DNA from 2 places in the Staphylococcus sp. 231237_7MaSpsaltlick genome. Region 2 is predicted to be linked to the other one. Evidence: riboswitches for the same ligand, from Rfam matches in the RefSeq annotation. Region 2 holds a riboswitch; the other holds the start of a gene.

Region 1 (6,926 bases), on a different contig from region 2:
ATAATCTAAAAGCATTTGTACCGTCTATATTATAGAAATAAGTTCTTTCTTCTTTTGCTAGTTCAAACAATCTTTCAAAAAATGGTATATTAATTTCTTCGTCTTGCTCATAACTTAATACCCAACCAAGTCCCTTATGTTGTCTTCCTACATATGCTGTAGCAATATAAATACCTTGATCGTTAACGATATAAAATAAGTCCCCTTCTTTCAAATGGTCATGATCGTATATATCATCCGCTTCAACTAATGGATATTGATTTAAATATTTTGTTTCTTTTCCTTTATTTAATGTGGCAGTTTTCATAATATTATGACAGCCTTTCTACTATTTAGTATGATTTTAATTTGCTTATCTATTCTATCATTTCATATACATTGTTACATTAAAAATCTAAATATATCAGTACTTTTTAGTAATGTAAGATCCCGTTACTCAACTTTACTTAAATACATAAAAAAACCTACCTTCCTAAATCATATAGGAAGATAGGTAACGTCTACTCACATTATACTTTAATCATTTGAAGGTTGTCGTAACTTAATCGTAAACGCGACAATGACTGCTATTAACATGATAAATAAAATCGGTGTAATGAATATTGATAATAACAATCCATGAACCATAATATTTACAAATTCTGTTAACAATTTAAAGAATAATATGCTTACCATAAACAATTGAAGATAATAGAATCTGCCGCGTAAGAAATTTGTAAGTGTCGTCAAAATATATACAATAATAATAATCATTAGTAAGAACAATGTTACCCATTCAATTACATATTGCGTCTGTGAAATTTCCCAGTCTCCTGACACAAATAATGAATTTCTATTATTGAATTCAATTAATGTAAAAAATAGTAATACCGCACCACATATAAGTTCTACATATGCGCGCTTTAACCATTTTGGTTTCTTCATCCAATTTGGAACATCGTCCTCTTGAATATCAATTTTATTCTTCCATTTTTCGATAAACTTATCTTTCTTTTCTCTAGCCTTTTGAATATCCACACTTCTTCTTGTTTTACGTGTAAATTCTGTAGTTTTGTCTTGTAAATTTTTCCAATGTTCTTTAGTTTGATTTGATACCGAGTCTTTACTAGCTCTAGAAAGCTCTGGGGCTTCCTCACCCAATTCCTCTTTAGTTAAAGGCAGTGATCTTCTCAAGAATAAGAAGTTCCAAATTGCCATTTGACCTAACAACCACATAATTAAGAAAAATGTGTTAACACTAAGAATATCAACTGGGACAATCTCGTCACTATCAATTCTGCCATAAAGCACAATTTGCGTTAATAAATAACTAATACCATATGTGAAAATAATCCATAAATAATGGTACTTTCTATGATGCTTATTTAACTCATCCTTATACACAATGTAACCAATATGCACAGCAAAAGGAATGACAAAAATAATAGCAAAGAAACTATAAACTTGCGTCATTAAAATTAGTGTAATTAAGAAAAATAAAATTCCAATAACTAAAAAGAAGATTGAAATATCATAGTCATAACCTGTCGTTCTATACAGTGTCATACCTAATAATAGGACAACGACACCAAATAAAATAATGATTATGGCGCTTACTATTGGGAAGTTCCCTATATAGTTACTCATCACCCTAATTATTTCACTGAAAAAAGCATTAATAAAATCCCATACATTATGGATATGTAACTCTGGTTTACCTTTACCATTCAATTTATGAATTAAAGGTAAATTAACCAAAATGATGAGACCTGTGAAAAGCGAAACGATGCCTATGATATAGCTATATAGTATCTCGGCGTGTTTCTTTATAAAAGACATACCATTCACCTCAAAGTTATTATATATGAACATTTAGTTCTTGTCTTTAATAATCTAATAAATAAGTCTTTAGTATGATAGATTAGTTGTATTGTCAAAATTCCACATTACTAATGATATTAAACAATTATTTCATTAAATTCGTTAATTTTATTTTTTGTTTTAAAATTTAATGTAAATAACAGCACAATCAAGCTATGTTTATAGTTAATATTATGTGGTATACCATCTATATAATCAAACATCAATAAGGAGTGTCACATATGAGTAAAGAAGAATTAAACAAAAAAGCTGCTGAACAAGCAAAAGAAGCAGAAGAAAAATTAAAAGAACAAAAAGAGTCATCATCAGATGATGTAGAGGAAACTAAAAAGAATATTCAAGACACATTGGATTAATTAAAATAGACGTTTATAATGTCAAACATTATAAAGATTTAGGGTGATGCTTTACGCATCACCCTATTTATATGTCTATCAACCCTATTTAACACCAAAACTTCAGCTATACAGACACCAATTCATACGATTTATTAACTTGTCATTTACCCTTTTATTAAAAAAGTAACCTTGACATAATATTGAAAAAGTCATACATTATAATTAAATTTAAATATAACATTCGCACTAGGGGTGTTTTGTGACTGAGATGAGGTATACCCTCAAACCCTTTGAACCTGATCTAGATTAAACTAGCGTAGGAAAGTGTATTGCGATACTGAATAATTTATTTGAGTATCTGTATGCCAATATCTAAGCGCGCACTTTTTCTAGAAGGTTGTGCGTTTTTTTATTTGGGAGGAAAGTATTATGTCAAAAGATTTAAAACTATCTGAAATACTTGTTACTGTATTGATTGCAGTGGTATTTGCAGTGATTTATAATCTCTGGAACTTTGTTTATAAGGCAGTTCAAATTACAGGTTTGCATCTTGAAGAATTAACGTATGGCGCTTGGTTTATGGCGGCCGTAGTTGCTTATCTCATCATTCCAAAGGCAGGTATTGCCTTACTTGCTGAATTTGCTGCCGGTGCAGGAGAAACAATTATTATGGGACGTTTCGACATTGCTACAATGATTTATGCATTAGTTCAAGGCTTAGCCTGTGAAATTATCTTTTTAATTTTTAGATATAAATCACGTAGTGCAATGGTAGCAATGTTAGCAGGATTCTTAACTGCAATTGCAACGCTACCAATTGATTTTGCATATGGTTATTTAGGAGAGATTGCAGGTTGGAACTTAGCTTTATATATAGGTTGTAGAGTAATTAGTGGAATTGTTGTAGCTGGACTCCTTTCCTATTATATCGTCAGAGCCCTCGACCAAACTGGTGTTACAAAATTATTTAGACCAGCTACAAAACATGACTACGACAATTTATAAGGAGTCACAATATTGATATCCATAAAAAATTTACGATTAAAATATCCAAATGCAGATAAAAAAATATTCAATAATTTAAACTTAAATATAAATAGTAAAGAAAAGGTACTTTTACTTGGTCCATCTGGTTCAGGTAAAAGTACTTTACTCAATGTGTTAAGTGGTATTGTGCCAGAATTAGTAGACCTTCCAATGAAATATGACGAACTTCATATAGACAAAGATTGTGGGGTCATTTTCCAAGATCCAGATACACAATTTTGTATGCCTAAAGTATATGAAGAATTGGCATTTGTGTTGGAAAATTTACAAGTTCCTAGAGAAGAAATGGATGAACGTATCGACAATGCTTTGGCTGCAGTTGATTTAGACGTTGATAAAAATCAATACATCAATCAATTGAGTGGTGGTATGAAACAAAAACTAGCGATAGCCGAGACTATTTTACAAGAAACAAACACACTTTTCTTAGATGAACCTACAGCAATGTTGGATGTTTATGCCACAGTAGATTTATGGCAAAAAATCAAACAAATATGGGATAACAAAACAGTGATTATTGTCGAACATAAAGTAGAGCATATATGGCAACACATTGATCGTGTCATACTCTTCAATTATGATGGTGAAATCATTGCCGATGAGACACCTGAAATCATTTTAAAGCATTATGAGTCACTATTATCCGAATATGGTGTCTGGCATCCACATGCATGGGATTACGCACCAAAGCCTTTAAATAAACACTCACTGCACTTTACAACTCAGAGCGTTGTAAATTTCCAAGATATTACGATACAACGTGGAAAAAGACGGTTATTACAAATCCCTGAATTATCAATTAAATCAGGTGAATGGATTACCATAACAGGACGTAATGGAACGGGTAAAACGACATTACTCGAATCGATGATGCAACTCCTGAAATATTCAGGTGACTTATTCATAGATAACAAAAAAATCACAAAAATTAAGCAAGCTGCGCAACACATGTATTTAGTTTATCAGAATCCTGAATCTCAATTTATTACAAACTCAGTATATGATGAAATTTATATTCAATTTAAAAATAAGCAAAACACGGTTGAACAAGCCAAACAAGAAACTGAAAATATGTTAACAACATTACAACTCAATTCTGTACAAACGCAGCACCCTTTCGAACTTTCTATTGGTCAGAAAAGACGTTTAAGTGTAGCAATAGCGCTAAGTTCATCTTCAAGATTCATCTTGTTAGATGAACCTACATTTGGACTAGATAGCCATAATACATTTAATTTAATTAAACTATTCCAAAAGCGTGTTCAATCGGGCCAAACAATTATAATGGTCACACATGATAACGAGATAATCTCACGATATGCTACTCGAAAGTTTAATGTTGAAAATCAATTCTTAATAGAAGAAATGGGTGATATTAATGTTTGATCAATGGAAGAAGCAGCAGTCCTTCGTAGACGATGTTAATATCATCACGAAGTTAATACTTGGTGTATTGTTATTTTTCTTCGTTATATTAATACACGAATTTGATTATATGGTTTACTTTATGTCATTAATCTTAATATTTATGCTCATATTTAACGGTATAAAATTTAAGATCACGTTACCTTTTGTATTTTTTACAGTCATCTTTAGTATCATTTCCGCCTTATTTATGATTTTCTATGGTGATGGTACACATACACTGTTTAAACTAGGTTTCATTCATATTACAACTGAAAGTTTATATAGAGGGTTGCATTTAGCAATGCGTACTTCAACTGTTGCATTTTTCGGTATTCTTATTGCTTTCACTTCACAAATTGTTATGATTTTTTACAGTCTCATGCAACATTTAAAGGTCAAACCTAAAGTTGCCTATGCATTTATGGCTGCAATTCGTATGGTTCCGCTTATGTTTAGCTCTTTAATCGAGCTAAGAAAATCAGTGAAGATGCGCTATCAAATGATAGACCGAAGCAATTACAGTGGTTTAAAACGGATGAAACATTTAATTATCCCATTATTAAGTCAAAATATTCGAAAAGCACATCAACTATCAGTTGCCATGGAGAAAAAGGGCTTTAAAGACGGAAAACGTACTTACTATTATTACGCCCCGTTTTCTTATAAAGATATTCTCTTTGTCATAATAATTATCCTAATTGCAGTTTGCGCTTATTTTTTATCAGTATTATTACCAATTACTGGTATTCAAGATATTCGAATAACAAATATTTATTAATCTCAAAATTTTCATTTCAATTTATCCAATATTAAATACCGTATCATACTAAAAGCAATTGTCTTTATTAAATAGGAGGACAATTGCTTTTTGTACATTAAAATATTGTGAAATTTCCTATAATAAAAAAACGGATGAACATATCATCCGTTTCTAATCACATATAAATAATTATTTCATCGCTTTATCACTAATATCAGTACGATAAAATAGTGCATCACTTTCAATTTGGTCAACTGCTTTATAGGCATTTGCTTTTGCAGTCGCAATATCAACACCTTCGCCCAGTGCCAAAATCACACGACCTCCAGAAGTCACAAACGCATTATCTTCTTTCTTCAATCCACTAACAAAATAACTGCCATCAAGACTAAAGCCAGAAACCTTCTCGCCCTTATCATAACTACCTGGGTACCCCTTAGATGCCAACATAACACCTACCACCGCATCATCTTTCCACTTAAAATGCAACGGCTGTTTATTATCTAAATCAATGATATGTTGCATTAAGTCACTTTCCATACGCGTTAATAGGACCTGTGCTTCAGGATCACCAAAGCGTGCATTAAACTCAATCACCTTAGGCCCTTCTGCAGTAATGATGGCACCAATATATAACACTCCAAAAAACTGATACCCTTCTTTAACAAGTGCATTAGCAATCGGTTGCGCAATTGTATCATTTGTTTGTTGTAAGATATCTTGACCAATATGCGGTACCGGACAATATGCGCCCATACCACCCGTATTAGGTCCTTGATCATTGTCATAAGCTCGCTTATGATCTTGAGCGATGCAATCAAATGGTACAGCATAATCACCATTAACAAAGGTCATGAGTGAAAATTCTTCACCTTCTAGAAACTGTTCAAAGACAACAATACCTTCTTCTTCAGGATAAAGTTCCTCAATTCCAGCCAAGGCTTCATCATAATTATTGGCAATAATAACACCTTTACCAGCTGCTAAACCATCTTTTTTCAAAACGACTGGATATTCACAAGTTTGGATATAATCTATAGCGCTTTGCTTGTTAGTAATTTCTTTATATTCTGCAGTTGGAATATCATATTTCGCCATTAATTGTTTGGCGAACAGTTTAGAACCTTCAATTTGAGCCGCAGCTTGATTTGGTCCAAACACCTTGATATCTTCACTGTGTAACTTATCTGCTAAACCTTCAGTCAATGGTTGTTCTGGACCTATGATTACCCAGTTGATTTGATGATCTTTAGCAAATGCCACAATAGCTTCATGATTCGTTTCTGCAATTTCACTATGAACCTCTGCGACTGCAGTCATTGCATCGTTACCTGGAATTGCAAAAATTTCTTTTACGAGTGGTGACTGATTTAATTTATGTGCTAAGACATGCTCTCTTCCGCCTCCACCTACGACAAGTACTTTCATAATGTTATTGCCTCCATAAATTAATGTTTAAAGTGTCTTACACCTGTAGTTACCATTGCAATACCGTGTTTATTGGCCATATCAAT
Region 2 (6,926 bases):
TAAAACCATAACTGAAAATAATCCAAAGATAATGGTATTTTCTATGCTCTGTATTTAACTCGTCTTTATAAACGATGTAACCAATGTGAATTACAAATGGTATTACGAAAATAATAGCAAAGAAGCTATAAACTTGAGTCATTAATATCAATGTGATAATAAAGAACAATATACCGACAACTAAGAAGAATATGGAAATATCATAGTCGTATCTAGTTGTTCTAAATAGAGTAAAACCAATCAAAACAACGCCAATACCAAATAAAATGATTATAATGGCGCTAATTACTGGAAAATTCCCAATATAATTGCTTATTACTCTAATTATTTCACCAAAAAATGCGTTTATAAAATCCCATACATTATGAATATGTAAGTCAATTTTACCCTTGTTATTTAATTTATCAATTAAAGGTAAATTGATTAAAATGATGAGACCTGTGAAAAGCGAAACGATGCCTATAATATAACTATATAATATCTCAGCGTGTTTCTTTAAAAAAGACATACCATTCACCTCAAAAGTTATTATATATTAACATTTAGTTCTTGTCTTTAACAATTTAATAAATACGTCCATAGTATGATATAAATAGATGTATAGTCAACTTTCCACTTATACCATTCAATTAAACAATAAATTGATTATAACTAAGACTCAAATTTAAATCACTAGTTTTGTTTGAATTTTTTATGTTGTGGTATATGTAAGTTATAGAAGTTCATATACTTTAGAAGGAGTGTTTAATCTATGAGTAAAGAAGAATTAAACAAAAAAGCCGCAGAACAAGCAAAAAAAGAAGAAGATAAATTAAAAGATAAGAAAGAATCTGCTGAAGATAGTACAGAAGAAACTAAAAAGAATGTACAAGATTCACTAGATTAATTGTTTCAATAATATAAATATCACATGCTTTAAAATATAAATGTAAATTCGACAAGTGAGGCTGGGGCAAAATAAATGCTCCAGCTTTAGCTTTGGTTATTACTTTTGTTGAACTTTCCATTAAGTTTAAAAGAAGATAATTATTAAACTTAATGGTAATAAAGTACATACATTAAATATTAAATTCAATTGATAGCCTTGACATTGTTCCTTAAAAGTCATACATTATAGTTAAATTTAAATTAATCATTCGCACTAGGGGTGTTTTGTGACTGAGATGAGGTGTACCCTCAAACCCTTTGAACCTGATCTAGATGAAACTAGCGTAGGAAAGTGTACTAATCACCTATTTTTCAGGTATTTGTATGCCTATATTTTAACGCGCAACTTTCTAGAAGGTTGTGCGTTTTTTATATTAGGAGGTTTTTTTATGTCAAAAGGATTAAAGCTTTCAGAAATTCTAGTGACTGTACTAATTGCTGTTGTTTTTGCAGTTATTTACAATATATGGAATTTTGTGTATAAAGCATTACAAGTTACAGGGTTACACTTTGAGGAATTAACATACGGTGCTTGGTTTATGGCTGCTATCGTCGCTTATCTTATTATTCCTAAAGCTGGTATTGCAATATTAGCCGAGTTTGCGGCTGGTGCTGGTGAAACTATTGTCATGGGTCGTTTTGATATTGCAACTATGGTCTATGCCTTATTACAAGGTTTAGCATGTGAAATTATATTTGCTATTTTCAGGTATAAGTCTCGTTCAGCAATGGTCGCAATGCTCGCTGGTCTCTTAGCTTCTATTTCAACATTGCCTTTAGACTTTGCTTATGGTTATTTAGGTGAAGTTGCCGGTTGGAATCTAGCGTTATATATCGGCTTCAGACTTATAAGCGGAATCATCGTTGCCGGCTTAATTTCCTACTATATTGTAAAAGCATTAGATCAAACGGGCGTAACTAAATTGTTCAGACCTGCTACAGAAAGTGACTATGATAATTTATAAGGAGCAATCACGTTGATAGTTACAAAAAATTTGCGATTAAAATATCCAAACGGTAAGAAAAAAATATTTGATCATTTAACACTCCAAATCAAAGAAAAAGAAAAAGTACTATTATTAGGACCATCCGGTTCTGGCAAAAGCACTTTATTAAATGTATTAAGTGGTATTGTACCAAATCTTATTGATCTACCTATCAAGTATGATGAATTGAATATCGACGATTCAAGTAGTGTTATATTTCAAGACCCAGATAGCCAATTTTGTATGCCCAAAGTTGACGAAGAGTTAGCATTTGTTCTAGAAAACCAGCAAGTCCCCCGACATGAAATGGATGAACGCATAGATAATGCACTTAAAGCCGTCGATTTAAAAGTTGATAAAAATCAATACATTAATCAACTAAGCGGTGGTATGAAACAGAAACTTGCAATTGCCGAAACGATATTACAACAGTCGAACACCTTGTTTTTAGATGAACCTACTGCAATGTTGGACGTTGAGTCAACTGCAGAATTATGGAATAAAATCAAAGCCTTATGGCAAAACCAAACAGTGATTATTGTCGAACACAAAGTGGAACATATATGGCAACATATGGACCGTGTCATCTTATTAAATTATGATGGTGAAATTATCGCTGATACTACCCCAGATAAAATCTTGAATAAACATGAAGATTTACTAACAGAATATGGGGTTTGGCACCCTAACGCTTGGCAATATGCTCCGCCAACGATACATTTTAATAATAATACTAATACAAACTTAGATCTTGAATTTGAGAATGTGAACATAAAACGTGGTAAACATAATTTAATCAACATACCTCATTTAAATATTGGTACTGGTGAATGGATTACAATTACAGGCGCAAACGGCTCTGGAAAAACCTCATTACTTGAATCAATGATGCAATTAATTAAATATGAAGGACGTATGTTAGTAGACAAGCGTCCTTTCAACAAAATTAAAGTAGCAGCTAAATATATGTATTTAGTTTATCAAAATCCAGAATTACAATTCATTACTTCTTCTGTTTATGATGAAATTCATATTCAATATAAAAATAAATTTAATTCTAGGCAAGAGGCTGACGCGCAGACTGAATCAATGTTAGAAACACTTAATTTGTTAGCCGTGAAATCTCAGCATCCTTATGAACTTTCCATTGGTCAAAAAAGACGTTTAAGTGTTGCAATCGCTCTAAGTTCATCGTCTGAATTCATTTTACTTGATGAACCGACATTTGGCTTAGATAGTCATAATACATTTAATTTAATAAAGTTATTTCAACAACGTGTAACTAGTGGTCAAACTATTATTATGGTAACACACGATTCAGAAATCATATCCCGTTATCCAACAAGAAGGCTACATTTAGCACATCATGTCATAGAAGAAATGTCTGGTGATCATTATGTTTGATATTTGGAAAAAATATTATACTTTTGTAGATGATGTAAATATAATTACAAAGTTAGCAATCGCAGTTATTTTATTTTTCTTTGTTATACTTGTTCATCAGTTTGATTTTATGCTCTACATTACATGTTTAATGCTGCTATTTTTATTAGCTTTTAATGGTTTGCAATTAAAAATCACTTTAACATTTGTTATTTTAACGATGCTATTCAGTCTCATATCTGCGTTGTTTATGATTTTTTATGGCGATGGTACGCACACACTATTCCAATTCGGCTTTGTCCATATTACTTCAGAGAGCTTATATCGTGGCTTACATTTAGCCATGCGTACGACTACCATTTCATTTTTCGGGATTTTAATTGCTTTCACTTCTCAGATTGTTTTAGTATTTTACAGTCTAATGCAACACTTAAAAGTAAAACCTAAAGTTGCTTATGCGTTTATGGCAGCAATTCGTATGGTTCCATTGATGTTCATTTCCTTAATAGAACTTAGAAAATCATTAAAAATGCGTTATCAGCTAATTCACGCACAAAATTATCGTGGCTTTAAAAAATTGAAACATTTACTAATTCCTTTATTAAGTCAAAATATCCGCAAAGCACATCAACTTTCTGTAGCAATGGAAAAAAATGGGTTTAAAGACGGTCCAAGAACGTACTATTATTATGCACCTTTCTCGTATAAAGATTTTCTATTAATTTTAGTAGTAGGAATCATTTTATTAAGTGCTTATTTATTGGCACAATATATTCCTATTACAGGCATTGAAGATATACGTGTAACAAATATTTATTAAAAAGGTTAACCACCTTTTAAGTAGTCATATTATCCAAAAACAAAAGCGATTGGACAAAACTTAAACCACTTTGTCCAATCGCTTTTTAATTTTAATACAATCTCTCAATTATTTAATCGCTTTATTACTAATATCTTTACGATAGAAAAGGCCTTCGCTTTCTATTTTATCGACCGCTTCATATGCATTATCTTTAGCTTTAGCAATATTTTCACCTTCACCTAATGCTAATATGACACGACCACCTGAAGTAATATACACATCATTTTCTTTCTTTAAACCACTTATAAAGTAATCGCCATTTAAATTAAAACCTGATACTTGATGTCCTTTTTCATATTGTCCTGGATAACCTTTTGAAGCTAACATGACACCTACAACTGCATTATCTTTCCATTCAAAATTGATAGGCGCTTTTGCTTCTAAATCAATTATATGTTGCATCAAGTCGCTCTCCATTCGCGTGAGAAGGACTTGTGCCTCTGGATCACCAAATCGAGCGTTAAATTCTATTACTTTTGGCCCGTCTGCTGTAATAATTGCACCTATGTAAAGTACCCCAAAGAATGAGTAGCCCTCTTTAACCATAGCTTGTGCAATTGGCTGAGCAATATCATCGTTAGTACGTTTCAATATCGATTCATCAATATGAGGCACTGGGCAATATGCACCCATGCCACCTGTATTTGGACCTTGATCATTATCGTATGCACGTTTGTGATCTTGCGCAATACAATCGAATGGTACTGCATAGTCTCCATTCACCATAGTCATAAGTGAAAACTCTTCACCTTCAAGGTATTGTTCAAATACAACAACACCTTCTTCTTCAGGATATAAAGTTTCTACACCTGCTTGTGCTTCTTCATAATTACTTGCAATAATGACACCTTTACCAGCAGCTAAACCATCCTTCTTTAATACCACAGGGTATTCACAAGATTCTATATATTGTAAGGCATTATGTTTATTAGTGATTTCTTTGTATTCTGCCGTTGGTATTTTATATTTTTCCATTAATTGTTTTGCAAATAATTTCGAACCTTCTATTTGTGCAGCGTCTTGATTAGGCCCAAACACTTTGATATCAGCTGCTTGTAATTTATCTGTCAAACCTTCTGTAAGCGGCTGTTCTGGTCCAATAATTGTCCACGCTATTTCGTTTTGTCTCGCAAATGTCACTATTTTTTCATGATCCGTTTCAGCTATTTCCGTATGAATGATTGCTACATCTAACATTGCGTCATTACCTGGAATAGCATGTATTTCATTAACGAGAGGTGATTGACTTAATTTATGTGCTAAAACATGTTCTCTACCACCTGCACCAATTACAAGTACTTTCATATAATATATGGCCTCCATTATTAATGTTTAAAGTGTCTAACGCCAGTAGTTACCATAGCAATACCATGTTTATTTGCCATATCAATAGATGCTTGGTCTTTAATTGAACCACCTGGTTGAATAATCGCTTTAATTCCTGATTTAGCAGCTAGCTCAACAGTATCATCCATTGGGAAGAAACCATCAGAAATCATTGCAACATCATCATTTATTTCAATCGCACGATCAATAGCAATTTGTGCTGAACCAACACGATTCATTTGCCCTGCACCAATGCCCACAGTTTGTTTGGCGTTACTTAATATAATTGCATTACTTTTAACTGAAGCAACTACCTTCCATCCTAATAACATTGCATCCCATTGTGCCTCTGTAGGTTCAACGTCAGTTACAACGCTCATTTCTTCACGTTTCAATGCTACATTGTCTTTATCTTGTACTAAGTAACCACCTGAAACAGACACAACTTCTTGTTCACTATTATCAATGGTCATATCAATTTCTAATAATCTTATATTTTTCTTTTGACTTAAAACTTCTAAAGCTTCTTGAGTAAATTTTGGTGCAATAATAACTTCTAGGAAAATACCATGTAAAGTTTCAGCTAATGATTTTTCAACTGTTCTATTTAAAGCTACAATACCACCAAAAATAGATTGGCTATCAGCTTCAAAAGCATGTTGATAAGCTTCATCAATTGTGTCAGCAACACCAACACCGCAAGGGTTCATATGTTTCACAGCAACTGCTGCTGGTTGTTCAAACTGTTTTACAAGTGACAACGCAGCATCTGCATCTTTAATGTTATTATAACTTAATTGTTTACCGTGTAATTGTTTAGCACCTGCAAGGGTATGTGATGCATCTGAAGTGCGAACAAAATAAGCAGATTGCTGTGGGTTTTCCCCATAACGTAAACTTTCTTTATTGTCTTTAAAATAATCGACGATTGCAGCATCATACTCATTTGTATGTTCAAATACTTTAATCATTAGTGATTTGCGATAATCTTCATCTAACTGGTCTTCTTTTAATCTATTAATAATTTCATTATAATCAGCAGGATGAACTACTGTTGTTACATGTTTAAAGTTTTTAGCTGCAGCACGTAACATCGTTGGACCACCAATATCAATATTTTCAATGGCATCACCTTCAGTTACATCTGGATTGGCAACTGTTTCTTTGAATGGGTAAAGATTCACAACGACCATATCAATTAAATCAATATGTTGTTCTTTTAATTGTTCTAAATGTTCAGGTTTATCTCGGTCAGCCAAAATACCACCATGTACAGATGGATGTAAAGTCTTAACTCTACCGTCCATAATTTCTTCAAATTGTGTTAGATCAGAAATAGATTTTACAGGCACGCCTGCTTCAGCAATTGCGCGCATTGTTCCACCTGTTGAATATAATTCATAACCATTTTCTGTAAGTGATTGCGCAAATGCTACAATCCC

What was found. A riboswitch is a leader RNA that binds a small molecule or an ion and turns the genes downstream of it on or off. The one in region 2 is predicted to bind thiamine pyrophosphate.
Region 1: it holds a riboswitch for thiamine pyrophosphate, as region 2 does, so the genes downstream of both, ACF91D_RS23810 (ECF transporter S component) here and ACF91D_RS17485 (ECF transporter S component) in region 2, are expected to answer to the same signal.

What each region holds. Positions count from the first base shown of each region.
Region 1 is NZ_JBICNX010000019.1:30,910-37,835, forward strand. It holds gene ACF91D_RS23795 (class I SAM-dependent rRNA methyltransferase) at 1-307, opposite strand, end outside; gene auxA (lipoteichoic acid stability factor AuxA) at 517-1,818, opposite strand; gene graF (glycopeptide resistance-associated protein GraF) at 2,082-2,216, shown strand; TPP riboswitch at 2,437-2,538, shown strand; gene ACF91D_RS23810 (ECF transporter S component) at 2,628-3,203, shown strand; gene ACF91D_RS23815 (ABC transporter ATP-binding protein) at 3,216-4,631, shown strand; gene ACF91D_RS23820 (energy-coupling factor transporter transmembrane component T family protein) at 4,624-5,430, shown strand; gene purD (phosphoribosylamine--glycine ligase) at 5,602-6,840, opposite strand; gene purH (bifunctional phosphoribosylaminoimidazolecarboxamide formyltransferase/IMP cyclohydrolase) at 6,861-6,926, opposite strand, start outside.
Region 2 is NZ_JBICNX010000009.1:27,974-34,899, reverse strand. It holds gene auxA (lipoteichoic acid stability factor AuxA) at 1-508, opposite strand, end outside; gene graF (glycopeptide resistance-associated protein GraF) at 752-886, shown strand; TPP riboswitch at 1,134-1,235, shown strand; gene ACF91D_RS17485 (ECF transporter S component) at 1,317-1,892, shown strand; gene ACF91D_RS17480 (ABC transporter ATP-binding protein) at 1,905-3,317, shown strand; gene ACF91D_RS17475 (energy-coupling factor transporter transmembrane component T family protein) at 3,310-4,116, shown strand; gene purD (phosphoribosylamine--glycine ligase) at 4,225-5,463, opposite strand; gene purH (bifunctional phosphoribosylaminoimidazolecarboxamide formyltransferase/IMP cyclohydrolase) at 5,484-6,926, opposite strand, start outside.